Regions from separate parts of the Paenibacillus sp. DCT19 genome, predicted to be linked through region 1. Evidence: predicted binding sites of a transcription regulator. Region 1 holds the regulator's gene; each other region holds the start of a gene.
The links. The regulator NrdR, encoded in region 1, represses ribonucleotide reductase genes. The targets are predictions, from matches to a motif close to AACACNATATATNGTGTT.
Positions count from the first base shown of each region.

Region 2: a site for NrdR is predicted at 2,550-2,567, ahead of DMB88_RS27905 (anaerobic ribonucleoside triphosphate reductase). Genes of this name have one in related genera too.
Region 3: a site for NrdR is predicted at 2,042-2,059, ahead of DMB88_RS10415 (adenosylcobalamin-dependent ribonucleoside-diphosphate reductase). Genes of this name have one in related genera too.

Region 1 covers NZ_CP029639.1:2,166,674-2,171,645, forward strand. Annotated here, with positions in the region: gene coaE (dephospho-CoA kinase) at 1-344, shown strand, start outside; gene DMB88_RS09745 (lytic transglycosylase domain-containing protein) at 341-904, shown strand; gene DMB88_RS09750 (alpha/beta-type small acid-soluble spore protein) at 1,071-1,292, opposite strand; gene nrdR (transcriptional regulator NrdR) at 1,409-1,876, shown strand; tRNA gene DMB88_RS09760 (tRNA-Ala) at 2,084-2,155, shown strand; gene DMB88_RS09765 (CAP domain-containing protein) at 2,589-3,377, shown strand; gene DMB88_RS09770 (copper amine oxidase N-terminal domain-containing protein) at 3,413-3,997, shown strand; gene DMB88_RS09775 (RidA family protein) at 4,133-4,519, opposite strand; gene DMB88_RS09780 (winged helix-turn-helix transcriptional regulator) at 4,628-4,966, shown strand.
Region 2 covers NZ_CP029639.1:6,160,103-6,165,074, reverse strand. Annotated here, with positions in the region: gene nrdG (anaerobic ribonucleoside-triphosphate reductase activating protein) at 35-544, opposite strand; gene DMB88_RS27905 (anaerobic ribonucleoside triphosphate reductase) at 541-2,502, opposite strand; gene DMB88_RS27900 (histidine kinase dimerization/phospho-acceptor domain-containing protein) at 2,982-4,619, shown strand; gene DMB88_RS27895 (aldo/keto reductase family protein) at 4,776-4,972, shown strand, end outside.
Region 3 covers NZ_CP029639.1:2,300,712-2,305,683, reverse strand. Annotated here, with positions in the region: gene DMB88_RS10415 (adenosylcobalamin-dependent ribonucleoside-diphosphate reductase) at 1-1,980, opposite strand, end outside; gene DMB88_RS10410 (DEAD/DEAH box helicase) at 2,311-4,071, shown strand; gene DMB88_RS10405 (YqhG family protein) at 4,075-4,972, shown strand, end outside.

The DNA.
Region 1 (4,972 bases):
TTACCCATCCGGCGATTCGCCGAGAGATGAGAGAACGAGCGGCTGCATATGAGCAGGCACACCCGGATAAGCTTGTCGTATCGGATATTCCGTTATTGTACGAGTCGGGTCTGGAAAAAGGGTTCGATGAAGTCGTCGTTGTATACGTACCTAGAGAGTTACAGCGAGAACGATTAATGAGCCGGGATGGGTTGACTGGTGAGCAGGCTGATGCCCGGATTGCAGCCCAGATGGACATTGAGCAGAAGAAACAGCTTGCCGATATCGTGATTGATAACAGCGGATCATGGGCCGATACAGAGCAACAAGTCATATCTCTCCTTCAAGGTAAGGGTTTAATATGAAATGGCTGCGTAAGAAACGAGTACTGTTGTTGATGTTTGTTTCCTTCGTTCTAGTGCTGTTCCTGAATACGAACTGGATGGCGTGGTTCTACCCGATTCAATATAAGGATGAGATACGGGCACAATCCTATAGCTATGAGGTAGACCCGTTTCTAATTGCTTCGATCATTAAGGTAGAGACTAATTTCAAAACAAGCTTGGAATCCAAACGCGGTGCGATCGGACTCATGCAACTTATGCCTGATACGGCAAATTGGATTATGGAGCAGGCCAAAATTCCGGGTACGTCATTAGAAGAACTGAAGCATAAGCCTGAAAGGAACATTCAGCTTGGTACTTGGTATTTGAAGAACTTGTCCGATCAGTTCGATGGCAACGAAGCGGTTATGATTGCTGCATATAATGCAGGACCTGGTAAAGTAAGTAGCTGGCTCCGAGATGGCGTGTGGGATGGTTCTTTTGATACAGTCAAGGACATTCCTTTTGGCGAAACCCGGCACTATGTACAACGCGTTATTTATTATTATAATCAATATGTTAAGATCTATAATACGTTCTAGTTCGGATATATCGTGGGATGCTGTAGTTAGATGCAGGTGATTTGTGAAAAAACGAATGGCATCATGCACGGTACAAGAGCCGGTTATAATAGTAGAAGCACAGAGCAGACCGGTTGTTCACCGGTCGCCCCATGCTCCTCTATAATACCGTATTACGATGCAGATATTATTGGTATTGACCTGCCAATTGCTGTTCTGCAATTGTTACCAGACGCTTCGTGATGTATCCACCGATCGAACCGTTCTCGTAAGAAGTCATGTTACCTTGGTATCCGTCTTGTGGGATGCTGATTCCGAGTTCTTGAGCAACTTCGTATTTCAGTTGTTCCAGGGCTGCGGAAGCTTTAGTTACCACCAAGTTGTTGGAGTTACCGTTGCTTTGTGCCATTGCTGTTCACCTCCTCGCGGTTGGTAAAAGTATTATGTGTCGTAGATACCATTTTCATTACAAAATGCTTACAGGGAACTTATGGAAAAAAGTCAAACATGGGAAGTGATCGAAAAATGAAATGTCCTTATTGCGCTTTTATGGGCACCAAGGTGCTTGATTCCCGTCCGGCCAATGAAGCAAAATCCATTCGTCGCCGTCGTGAATGCGAGCAATGTAGCCGCCGATTTACCACTTTTGAGATGGTGGAAGAAACACCGCTGATTGTTATTAAGAAAGATGGAAGCCGAGAAGAGTTCAGTCGGGATAAAATCCTCCGCGGGCTTATTCGCGCATGTGAGAAACGTCCAGTCTCGGTGGAGACACTTGAGATGATGGTTTCTGAAGCAGAAAAATCATTGCGTAACACCGCTGATGCGGAAGTGGAGAGTCGCCAGATTGGTGAGTTATTGATGGAACAACTCTTTCCCGTGGATGAAGTGGCGTATGTTCGCTTTGCTTCGGTGTACCGTCAATTCAAAGACATCAATATGTTCATGAAAGAATTGAAATCATTGCTGTCCAAAGAAGACCTCGAGGATTAGGATTCCTAGGCAAAGGGAGAAGAGCAAGCTGGGGTTACGATACGTGGTCATGATTGTGTTCCAGGTAAGAAGATTGTTCTTCTCCAGATCCTTTGGTCAGCTTTGTGGGAGCAGAAAAAGATATTGACAGTAAAACACCGATTGAATATGATAAAGGGGTCGCCTGCGGATTGTTGTAGTGGTGGACAAGTTATCATTGTATATCTTGGGGCCTTAGCTCAGCTGGGAGAGCGCTTCGCTGGCAGCGAAGAGGTCAGGGGTTCGATCCCCTAGGCTCCATACTAAAAGAACCCGCTAAACACAAGGATTTCCGAGTGTTTGGCGGGTTTTTTTATGTTAAATTGCAGTTTTTATATGCAAAAAATTCAGTGCACACGAACAAATTTAAAGGTGATGCTTCTATCACTAAAGGAAGCCTCTATTTTCACACCCGCGTGCAGCTCCCAGCTCTAGCTGCCGTGCTTGATGGCAAGGTTGGTCAGCTTGGTTAAATATAGTAGAACCCACATAAGGGTTCTGTTATGATGATGGAAGGTTTATAAGTTTATGGCATACAAGCAACTAAATATGATAGTAAAGGAGTGAGCTTTTTTTTTAGGTACATCTTACATCTTGCTGGAGAGATACATAGTTAGAGCTAGAGGAACATCCATTTTTAAGATCAAAGACTTCTTATACTAATAGCAACGAAGAGAATGGGGAATATAGAGAGATGAAACGAATTGTATTGCGATGGTCTGCTGTGACGATGGCGTGGCTTGTGATATTTATGCTAGCGCCTAATCTGACATCAGCAGCAGGACTTGTTTTTCCAGAACGGGATGAGGTCAAGCGAACATGGAATCAACTGCAGGACATGAATGTTGGATTAAAGACTTATGATACGGAACCTTCCTTTAAAGCACCATATGAGATCGGAAAAGTGAATCAGACAATGCTTGAACAAGCCTTGTTAGCTACGAATCTTGCTCGTGCCTTGGCGGGATTGCCAAGTGATGTGCAGTTGGATGACGAATTGAATGCGTTGGCACAGCATGGTGCGGTCTTACTGGCTGCTACCGATAAGCTGTCTCACTATCCTGAGAAACCAGCAGATATGACAGATGATTTCTATAACAAAGGCTATGAATCCACTAAAAGTAGTAACCTGTCAAGCGGAAGAGATAACTTAAGTAGGAATGTATTAGACGGTTATATGCCAGATACAGGTAGGAATGCAGATCGAGTAGGACATCGCCGTTGGGTGCTCAATCCTTCTTTGCAGAAGGTGGGTTTTGGTATCGCTGGTGGATATGGTTCAATGCAGGTGTTCGACAAGTCTCGTGCTGAGGCAGTGAATTATGATTACATCGCCTGGCCGGCAGCAGATTTCCCGCAGCAGTTATTTGGCGGTTCTCACCCATGGTCGGTCACGTTGAATCCTGATAAGTATGAGAAGCCTTCTTTGCAGAATGTAAAGGTACAAGTCACTGATCTACAAAGCCAGAAAAATGGGCGTTAGATAGTACAAATAACGATCTCAACAAGGATCTATACATGAATGTGCAGTTAAGTGGGTTCGGCGTGTCTAACGCTATTATTTTCCGTCTGGACGGAGTAGAGGACTACACAGGGAAATACCAAGTTAACATTAGTGGCTTGCGAACAGTGGGTGGACAGGCTACCGAGTTATCTTATACGGTAGACTTCTATGATTTATCCCAGCACTTCTATCCGGGCGAGACGGAGAAATGGAACCTGCAATTTTCTGTTGAGAAAGGTTGGTCATATGAGACACGTACAGGAACGAAATATTTTGATGAGGAGAATCGTCCTTATATTGAAAAAGGAAGCACGCTCGTTCCACTAAGGCTTGTAAGTGAGTCACTAGGACTCGACGTCGAGTGGGATCCAGCAGATCGAGTCATTCGGATCTCAGATGATAAGAAGGAAATTGTTTTGAAGACGGGTAGCCAGCAAGTTCGGGTCAATGGTGTAGAAACGACAGTTTCCGTAGCTCCAAAAGTTGTTCGGGGTGTAACCTTTGTGCCACTGCGATTTGTTTCTGAACAGTTGGGTCTGTCCGTTGATTTTGAAGAGAGTAGCAAGTTAGTCCGAATTGAGCGGGAGTACGTGCACTAAGTCGCTCTTTTAATTGTGGCAGTTTTTTGATCAGACTGTACTAATTGTTATGAGAAGCGGAGATTCCCGGCACATATGCTGAGAATCTCCGCTTTTCACTTTGCTAAGAGAGGCTACTAACCGCTTATAATAGCGTTATTCCGTATGTGCTACTGCTCTGATCTCGACTAATTGTTCGGGGAAAGCTAAGTAGGTAACACCAATAAGGCTACCGGCAGGACGATGGTGATTCCCGAGGTATTCTTTAAAAATCTCAATAACTTGCCCTCCATGTTCCTGTGCGTTAGTTAGGTACACTTCAACATAAGCGAGATTGTTTTTCGTAATTCCGAATTCTGCTAACACGTGATCCAGGTTGTCCAGGGTTTGACGCGTCTGGGTTTCAATACTACCAACTCCAACGAACTCACCTGTTGCATTATGGGAGAATTGACCCGAGATGTAGAGGGTACCGTTGACACTGTATCCTTGTGAAATACCGTGATCCCAGAGATTGTGATTATACGTTTGAACTGCATTCATATGTTTCTCTCCTTTACTTGAAAGTAAGGCTAAGTATAAACTTGGGACATAGAATAGGATAGTACGCACTTTAAAGATAGGTACTATCTGAAAGGATAGTGTGAAATGATGGGAATATCCGATTTGAACGGCGGAGATACGAATATTGCAGATACACCCTTTGGTTATACGATGTCCGTAATTGGAGGGAAGTGGAAAATGATTATTCTCTATCTCTTAGCGGAAAAACAAACGGTTCGCTTCAATGAGATGAAAAGGCAGCTGGGGGGAATCACATTTAAGACGCTAAGCTCACAACTCAAAGAGTTGGAGGCCGATGGGATGGTTCAGCGGAAGGAGTATCCACAAGTGCCGCCCAAAGTCGAGTATAGCCTCACGGACAAGGCTAAGACGTTGTTGCCCGTGTTGGAACAGTTGTGCGATTGGGGAGTTAAGAACCGCAGCTAGAGTTAT
Region 2 (4,972 bases), 2.7 Mb from region 1:
TTATGAAGTATGCTTATGAAAGAAGAAAAGATCGTTACGATGCATCCATCTGCAAGGTAACGATCTCTTGGTTCATTTGTGTTGCTCTCACATCAATGATGCGTTGGTTACGGCTGCCACGATACACTAAAGAAACATCTCGTTCAGCGGCGACATAACGCCCATCGATAATGACGTCACATAATTCGGCTAGTGCTGCCCGAGACGGCTCCAGCACCAGTTCCTCATACGTAAATCCAGTGTATGCCCAGACCGATAGATCAGGGCGTAGTGCTCGGAATTGTTGAACCCAAGGAATCAGATCGGCTGCTGAGAAAAAGGGATCGCCACCACATAAGGTTACGCCATCCAGCAGAGGATGAGTTGTAACCTCATGCATAATTTGCTGCTGCTTCTCCTTCGTAAACGGCTCACCTGCACGAAAGCTCCATGAGTCTGGGCTGAAACAGCCGGGACAGGCATGGCGACAACCACTGATGAACAACACTGCACGCAAGCCAGGGCCTTCATTGACGGATTCAGGGATGTAACCGTGCAGGTTCACTTATGTTTCACCCGATCTCGAACTTCAGCCTGTTTGGCACCATTGAATCGTACTTTGTAATCCCCGGTAAGATAACCGGTAACTCGGCGTAAACGCTGGAAATGCACGTTGTTCTCGTGAATGCCACAGTTTGGGCAGCTCTCCCCAATGACACCTTCATAGCCGCAAGACGGGCAGCGATCGATAGGGTGGTTAATGGAGAAGTAACCAATATCCTGTGCTAATGCATACTGCACAATTCGCTGGAAAGCCTTCGTGTTGGCTCGCACATTTCCATCAAGCTCAACATACGAGATTGCTCCAGCATTACATAACGTATGGAAGGGTGCCTCTAGTTCAATTTTACGGTAAGCAGGCAGGTTGTAATATACAGGCACATGGAACGAATTCGTATAATATTCACGGTCGTTAACACCTGCAATCGAACCATATCGCTTACGATCAATCGTTGTGAATTTACCAGATAAACCTTCCGCAGGTGTAGCGAACAGTGTAATGTTCAAATTATGTAGTTCACTCATTCGGTCGCAGAATTCACGCATCGTACGAATGACATGTACTGCTTCTTGATGAATATGCGGATCTTGACCATGATGTCGACCATATAGAGCAGTCATACACTCTGCAAGACCGATGAAACCAATCGATAACGTACCATGTTTCAAGAGATCAGCCACCGGTTCATCTGGATCTAACTGTTTGCCGCCTTCCCACACACCCTCACGCATCATAAAGTCTGAGGCTTTGGCTGGCTGTGCTTTCTGAATCTGATATCGATGCAGCAGACCCGAAGCTGCTTGTTCCATAACCGATTGAAGGGCAGCATAGAAGCCTGTCCGATCGGCTACAGCGCGTTTTCCCTGACAGATGCCGAACCGAATCCCCAGTTTAACCAGGTTAATCGTATTGAAGGACAGATTACCTTTTCCGCTCTGACGATTACGTCCGAACCGATCTGCTAGTGTACGTGTGCGGCATCCCATCGTAGCAATGATGGTGTCCGGATCATCTGGTTGATAGAACGGCAGATTGAACGAAGCATCCACATTAACGAAGTTAGGGTACATGCGGCGCGAAGAACAGGTGACGGCAAGCTGGAATAGGTCGTAATTGGGCTCCCCAGAAGCTTGATTAATGCCTTGTTTACACTGGAAAATATGCTGTGGGAATACGGGCGTCTCCCCGTTTCCTAAACCACGAATAGTAGCTTCTAGCAACGAGCGAGACACGAGTCGTCCTTCAGCTGATGTACAGAGTCCGTAATTAAGTGATGTGAACGGAATTTGTCCTCCAGCACGACTGCTCATGGTATTGAGATTATGGATCAATGATTCAGCAGCTTGTTCTGTCTCCAGGATTGTCTCATCCATGGCAAAATCATAGGCATGTGGGCATTGCTCCTGGGCTTCCGTACTATCCAGATAGAGTTGTTCATCCTGAATGTAAGCATGCTCTGCAAAGAGTCGTTGCCCTTTACGATAATGCTTCCGGAATGAGCGTCGCACATAAGGTGCAAGGTCCCAATCTATTTTATTGGCAGATACACCGCCGTATTGACTATTTTGTTGAGACTGAAAAATGATCGCTACCAACGCCATTGCTGACATGATTGTCTGAGGGGTACGAACGGAGCCGTTTCCCGTATTGAATCCAGATGCGAGCAGTCGGTCAAATGGAATGAAGATACAGTTGGTTGTGCCAAGTCCATACTGATCAAGGTCATGAACATAGAGGTCTCCATGCTCTACAGCTTGTGCAAGCCCTTCAGGCAGGACATGGCGAACGGCATGCCACTTCGCTGTTTCCGAACCGAGCCGGCTCATTTTCCCACTAAATGAATCTCCATTCAGGTTGGCATTCTCCCTTAACGTATCCGCATCCTCAGCTCCAATAATTCGTCTGCCAAGGTCAGATAGTAGGTCGTTTGCTGGCGGAGAGGCACATTCAAGCATATTCATTTAAGGTTCCTCCTATAATGAGAGTATATATTGGTTAAGTCTGATTAAATACTACATGTAGTTTTTCATTATCCAGTTATAAACTATATATGGATTTTTGGGTGTGATAATGATCACATCGTAATCGTAGCTGAATAGGAGATATACCTGTAGAATGTGGATAAAGGTTTCCAAAGTTGAATTCGAAGAGTATAATTTCTTTTTATGCTACACCGCGCCAAAACATCTCGTTCACGGACACAGAATTTAGGAGTAATGGTAGATTATCACCGGTCATTCCTAGCATGGAGATGCAGCGAAACAGGAGCTTGCCAGAATGAGAAGCGATTGTGAATCGCCTGCGTGATTCTTCTGAATGTTCGTGGTGTTAAAACATATATGTACAGGTTGTGACAACTGGATCAGGAGTTTTTTTACCCTCATATATCTTTATGGATTGATTCTAATTTGAAGCGCAGCTTAGACAAGAGGGGTGAGTCATGGGAACCACAGGTGTTGCAAGGGGCTTTTATGAAAATATACAGGAAGCTGCGACCCACATCGTGGACGTATTAAGTGGGATATTGCAGGTGAATACCATCTTTGTCGCCAGCAATGATGGTGTGACGAATGTGATCCTTGAGGCATTTAACCGCCATGAGCAGTTGGTCACGAGGGGGAGCAAGCTTCCATTTGAGACATCTTACTGTAGTTTGGTTTTGCGAGATAAAAGCAGTGAGCTAACCATCGTCGATACGGCAGAGCATCCGTTAACTCGTTCTATGAATGTGACCGATGACCTGGGAAGTCGATTCTTCATTGGTGTTCCGATTATACGGCGCTCGGGTGAAGCATTCGGCACGATCTGCCTGATGGACAATCCGGACTACCAGCTAAGTGAAACGGATATGAAAACGCTGAAAGCGATGGCTGTGTTTCTCGGATACGTCGTTGATCTCGAAGATAGCCTGCTGGTGCAGGAGCAGAAACTGAATGATACGGAACAGCTTAAGGCACAGTTGCAGGCAGAGAAGGAACGTGCCGAGTCCGAAGCGATGACGAAGACGCAGATGATTGCGCTAATGAGCCACGAAATTCGCAATCCATTGAACGGGATATTGGGGTTGACGGATCTTATGCGGACGCCAGATATGCCCGAAGAGCATCTGGAATATGTGAACATGATTGAGACAAGTGGCAATATATTATTATCCTTACTCAACAACATGATGAACTTTAACATCAATGATTCGGGCAAAACGGTTATACACGATGATCCATTTGATCTGGTGTCTACGATTGAGAATACGGTATATCTTCATGTTGGACAGGCGATTAGCAAAGGCATTGAGATTGGTTTGAACCTGGAGATGAATGTATCTCAAGTATTTGTGGGCGATGAGATCAAAATTGGACAATTGCTGGCGCATGTGTTGCAATACGCAATCGATTATACACGGACAGGTTCGGTGCTGATCACCGCCACTATGGATGAAGAGAGTACAGGCAACCAAGCTGTGCTCTTGTTGAATGTGAAGTATAGCGGCAAGATGATGCCTGCGGATAAGATGCGCAATGTGCCTCATACCTCAGACGGGAGCATTAGCACACAGCGAGTTGTTGGTACGAATCTGGGGTTAGCAGTGAGTCAGAATCTAGCGATACTGATGAATGGAAGCATTCAGATTAACAGCCTGGGGGAAGACGAGACGGAATTCCAGATTAGATTGCCACTGCTCAGACATTGGGAGCTACCTCAGCTTACCAGCATTCAGCAGCGATTGAAGGGAACGCAGGTATTGCTTGCCAAAGACCCTGACATTTTGCAGGGGGTATCATCCTTGATGCGAAGATGGAAGATGGATGTGCATATGACCTCAGGCTCGGCGGAGGCATTCAGTTGGATGGAAGACGGCTTCAGCCCGGATGTAGCGGTAATTGATATGGGATTGGTAGAGGGCGGTGCAGTCGATTTTGTGCATAACCTCAAATCTCGTGCTCACGCACTGCCGATTATCGTGCTCGTGCCCTATGGTATGCATATTAACCCCCAAGAGGCAGAGGTGTTTGATGCCGTTCTAACGAAGCCTGTGAGGCAGGCTGATCTATTGAACGCGTTGAGCGTTATCTTGCACTAGAGATCGATATATAGGATTTACAGCGCATCTGTTCATAAGGTGCGCTTTTTCCTTTTTTGGAGTTTGGTCAAAATGATTCGTTTAACTTGGTTAGTTGCGTTACAATAGAAAGGGAACGTCATCATAAATGACTTATACAAGGAGGATGTGCAATCAATGGAGTATCGCAGATTAGGTGGAAGCGGACTGAAAGTAAGCGAAATCAGCTTGGGTAGCTGGCTGACATACGGAGGATATGTGGAACGTGAAAATGCGGTGAAATCGATTGAAACCGCATTCGATGAAGGTATTAACTTTTTTGATACAGCTAACGTGTATGAGCGTGGCGCGGCAGAGGAGCTGCTGGGTCAGAC
Region 3 (4,972 bases), 130 kb from region 1:
TTCTTGTGTTTTTGCCCCTTCTTGCACTTCTTCCTTTACCTCTTCCTTCTTCGAAGTGGATAACACCTGCACATCCCTACTGCCATCTCGGTAGATCGTTACCCCTTTACACCCCAGATCGTAGGCAAGCTCATAGAGCTGAGCCGTATCTTCGACCGTAAAATCGGCTGGACAGTTGGCTGTTTTGGATATAGAGCTATCCACCCACTGCTGGATGGCCGCTTGCACGCGAATGTGATTCTCAGCGGATAGATCCATCGAGGTTACAAAGTAAGCTGGAAGTGGCTCGCCTGGATGGGCATCCAGCCATTCTTGGGCAATCGGTACAAACTGTTCATCATAACCAAGCCGGCTCTGACGGAAATATTTAAAAGCAAAATAGGGTTCAATACCTGTTGATGTTCCCACCATCGTGCCTGTACTTCCAGTCGGAGCTTGAGTGATGAGGGTGACATTACGAACGCCCTGTTTCCGTATAGCCTCTCCCACTTCCGGATACGTCGCAACCATATTTTTCATAAAACCACTCTGTAGGTATGGCTCTACTTCAAATGCAGGAAACGAGCCCTTCTCAGCCGCAATCTCCGCCGATGCCAGATAGGCTTCCTTCGCCATGAATCCATACAGTTTATCCAGAAATTCCAGTGACTCCGGGCTCCCATATCGAATGCGAAGTTTGATCATCAGCTCCGCCAGTCCCATCGTACCAAGACCTACCCGACGTTCATGCTGCTGATTCTGTCTATTCTCCTCAAAATGATATGGCGTCGCATCAATTACATTATCCAAAAATCTCGCCGAAACGCGTGTCGTCTCCGCCAGTTCTCCCCAAGCTACATCGTCTGCCTCTGCATCATAGAATTTGGATAGATTGATCGCGGACAGATTGCATACACCCCATCCTGGCAGACCTTGTTCGCCACACGGATTAGTGCAGATGATCGGGTTAAAATACCAGCTGTTCGACATTTGATTATAGTATTCCATAAATACAACACCCGGTTCTGCGGATTTCCAAGCAGATTCAATAATGGTACTCCAAATTTCCCGCGCTTTAACCGTGCGATATGGAATGACCGAGCGACCAGCATCTCTCCATTGCTGTAGATCTCCGTTCCACTCCGTGTCATAGTCTGGATCACTTGTATCTGGGAATACGAGCTCCCAGTCACCATCCTGCTTAACAGCTTCCATAAATCCGTTACTTACGCACACAGATAGGTTCGCATTCGTTACTTGACCCATGGTTTGTTTCACCGTAATAAAATCAAGTACGTCAGGATGCCAATCGTTCATCATCAGCATCAAGGCACCTCGCCGGCTTCCTCCCTGCTCAATCAGTCCGGTAGTATAACTGAACAAGCCACCCCAAGACACAGAACCGCTCGATGACCCATTGACCCCTTTAACAACGGCGCGGCGAGGACGTAAAGAGGACAAGTTAATCCCCACGCCTCCTCCACGTGCCATAATCTCAGTCATCTCGGTCAGCGTTTTCATAATGCCACCGCGGCTATCCTGCGGCGAAGGAATAACATAACAATTAAATAGCGTTAGTTCATCACTCGCACCAGCACCCGCAGCAATTCGACCTCCCGGTACAAGCTTCCAATCCTCCAATACCGAACGGAATCGAGATTCCCATATGGTTCGTTGTTCAGCGGTTGATTCAACGGAGGCCATCGCTTTAGCCAGACGATCCCACATCTCTTCAGGTGTCTTTTCTATATTAAGCGTCAGCTTCTCTACATCTGTCTTAACGATCTCTCCGCTTCGGGTTCTCACTTGTACCAGCTGACCCTCACGTTCTATAATTTCCCCAACTTCTTTCGTTGGAAATTTGGGATCATCCTTCGTTAATACCAATACAACATCCCCGACCTTTGCATGATTCGAATCTGCGTTCTTCCAGGCATACCGGTCCAGAAATATTTTTTCGCTTAGTCCTTCCAACTTGTGTGATTGTTTGTTCGTTTTCATCGCCACGCTCAGCCTCCCCGGAATAACGGTTCAATTTTGCTCTACGATTAAATTATGACTAAACACCACATATAGTGATTATAATTCAGTATATTACACTATATATTGATTTTCCATGTGATTTATATCATAGTCGTTTCTCGTACTTATCTATACTCGGACAAGCTTCACCACACGCCCTCAGACGCATGTATATGTACTCTGTGAACTTTCTGGGAAGATACAGCCGTACAGATCGAAATATGAATCCGGTTATGAACTGTCTCTCATTCGTCCATACTATTACCTACGAAATTAAACGTCATCTTGAATGGCATGGGAGGTAGCAGCATGAACCGGAACAATCCGCATCACATCAAACAGCCTATATCCGAAATGCCCGTACCACTGGAGTTTGATCGAAGCTGGCTTACCCAGCTTGAGTCTCGTTTGGATAAAGGGGGACCTTGGGGAGATTATCGACTCTTTCAATTAGGGATTCAGGCCGAACAGACGAATCTGATTCCGAACTTTGATGAAATCCAGTGTTTGAAGCATTTACAAGGTCTGACCCCGCTTCCTCACCAGATGGACACTGCGCGTAAAGTATTATTTGAAATGTCTGGCCGAGCCATTCTCGCTGATGAAGTAGGACTGGGTAAAACGATTGAAGCCGGCCTTATCCTCAAAGAATATATGGTTCGTGGCCTTGTATCCAAAGTGCTTATCCTCGTCCCTGCCTCCCTTGTACTGCAATGGGTAAGAGAGCTGAATTCGAAATTCGGCATTCCTGCCGTTGCTCAGAAAAAGGCATATTCCTGGCAAAACGAGGTCGTTGTTGCTTCCATGGACACTGCCAAACGTGATCCGCACAAAGACATGTTACTGAATATCGATTATGACATGATTATTATTGATGAGGCTCATAAGCTCAAAAACAAGAAAACAACAAACTATCAATTCATGCTGAAATTGCGCAAAAAATACTGTCTACTGCTTACAGCGACCCCCGTACAGAATGATATGAGTGAGCTGTTCAATCTGATTAACCTGCTGAAACCAGGTCAACTTGGCCGTCAAGGTGATTTTGCCGCCAACTTCGTCGTTGATAAAAGGGTTCCGAAAAACCAGGAACAGCTCAAGGATGAGTTGTCCAAAGTCATGATTCGCAACCGACGCGGCGAAGGACCTGTTCAGTTTACGAAGCGAAACGTCTCGAACGTCAACCTCCAACTTTCACCCGAAGAACAGGCACTATATGACGGTGTAACCTCATTTGTAAAGGATCAGTATCAGGAAACTGGTGGCAATCTGAGCAGCATGCTCTCACTCGTTACGTTGCAGCGAGAAGTGTGCAGCAGTAGGGATGCCGTATTCGTAACACTCGTCAACCTGTCGAAGAAGCTTCCGCTTGACTCGCCTCTTCGGGATACCATCTGGGAACTTGTAGCCCATATCAAAGCGATTAAGGAGAATACCAAAGCCGAGAAAACGATGGAACTTATTCGCAATATGAATGAGAAAGTCATTATTTTCACAGAATACCGGGCAACGCAGGAGTATCTACTTAACTATTTTCGCAATAATGGACTTACTGCTGTACCCTACCGAGGCGGCATGAACCGCGGGAAAAAAGACTGGATGATGGATCTCTTCCGCGGACGCGTTCAGGCCATGATTGCAACCGAAGCTGGTGGTGAAGGTATCAACCTGCAATTCTGTCACCATATGATTAACTTCGACCTGCCTTGGAACCCCATGCGGGTGGAGCAACGGATCGGACGGGTACACCGATTGGGACAGCAAAACGATGTTAATATCTTCAATCTATCCACGACAGGTACCATTGAAGAGCATATTCTGCATCTGCTGCATGAGAAAATCAACATGTTCGAGATGGTTATCGGTGGACTGGATGTTATTCTGGAGCGGCTTGAGAAGAAGGAGTCGATCGAGAAAAGCTTAACCAAAATTTTGTTGGAATCTCAAAATGAAGAGGACCTGCGTCACAAGATGGATTCACTAGGACAATCATTGAACTCCATTCAGCGCGAGGTCGCAGATGAAGTACCTCTGATTACCAAGCTCGATCTTCGTAAAGGAGGAAGCTAACCTATGACCATGTCACCGCACGAGATTCAGGCTTATGTGCTCACCTATCTTGAAGCCATGGACTGTCAGATCATAGAGCGCTCTCCCGCCCATGTGACGGTTAAACTTTCCCCCGAAGCCGATAAGGCGCTGACGAACCGACCGTATTATTGGGGATTTGTAGAACGTACAGGTGCACCGGCAGAAACCATGTCATTTACTTTTGTATTTGACCCGGAAGCTTACAAGCAAGCGATCGAGGCAGCGGAAGCCACTGCAGCCCAGGCGAATCCTCCAGTTGGATCTAGTACAGCCAGTGGCGGAGCCAGTACAAGTCCCCCAGGTGCTGAGCCTGTGAAAGAAACCATTCTGGGACGTTACTTCGGTATCACCCCTTCCCTACCGCAACTGGGGCCAGGACGTATTTTGCGTGAAGATGTCGTTTATGGCAGCCGCCGACTTCAGCAAATTTTTGATGCGGCACGTGAAGGCGGGGCTTTCGTTAACCTGTTCGAACAGGCGGCCAAACGACAGTTGCGAGCTACAGCGCCAGCCGTCTATGAACCTTGGCTTGGTGTTTGCTTCAAGGTGGAATTCGCCTGTGATCTGAAACGGGAGGAGCTTCATTTTCTCGGCATTTCTCTTCGCTCCGGTGAGATTATTGAGCAATTCGGGGCAAAGCTTAACCGTCGCGACCTTAGCCCACGATTGGCAGAGAACATGCATGCGCAGGCGGCAAAAATTTCATTATCTGCTGCTGGAGCAGCGCTAGAATCCCATCTTACCAACCGTTTGCTTCAGCTTGATTACGGTTGGGCAGAACAGGCTAAAGAGAGGCTTGCACTGGAGCTTGACGTCGTAGATACGTACTACGAAGCTGTATTGCGTGAGGACATGCCTGAGGTAGATGCTACGAGCACAC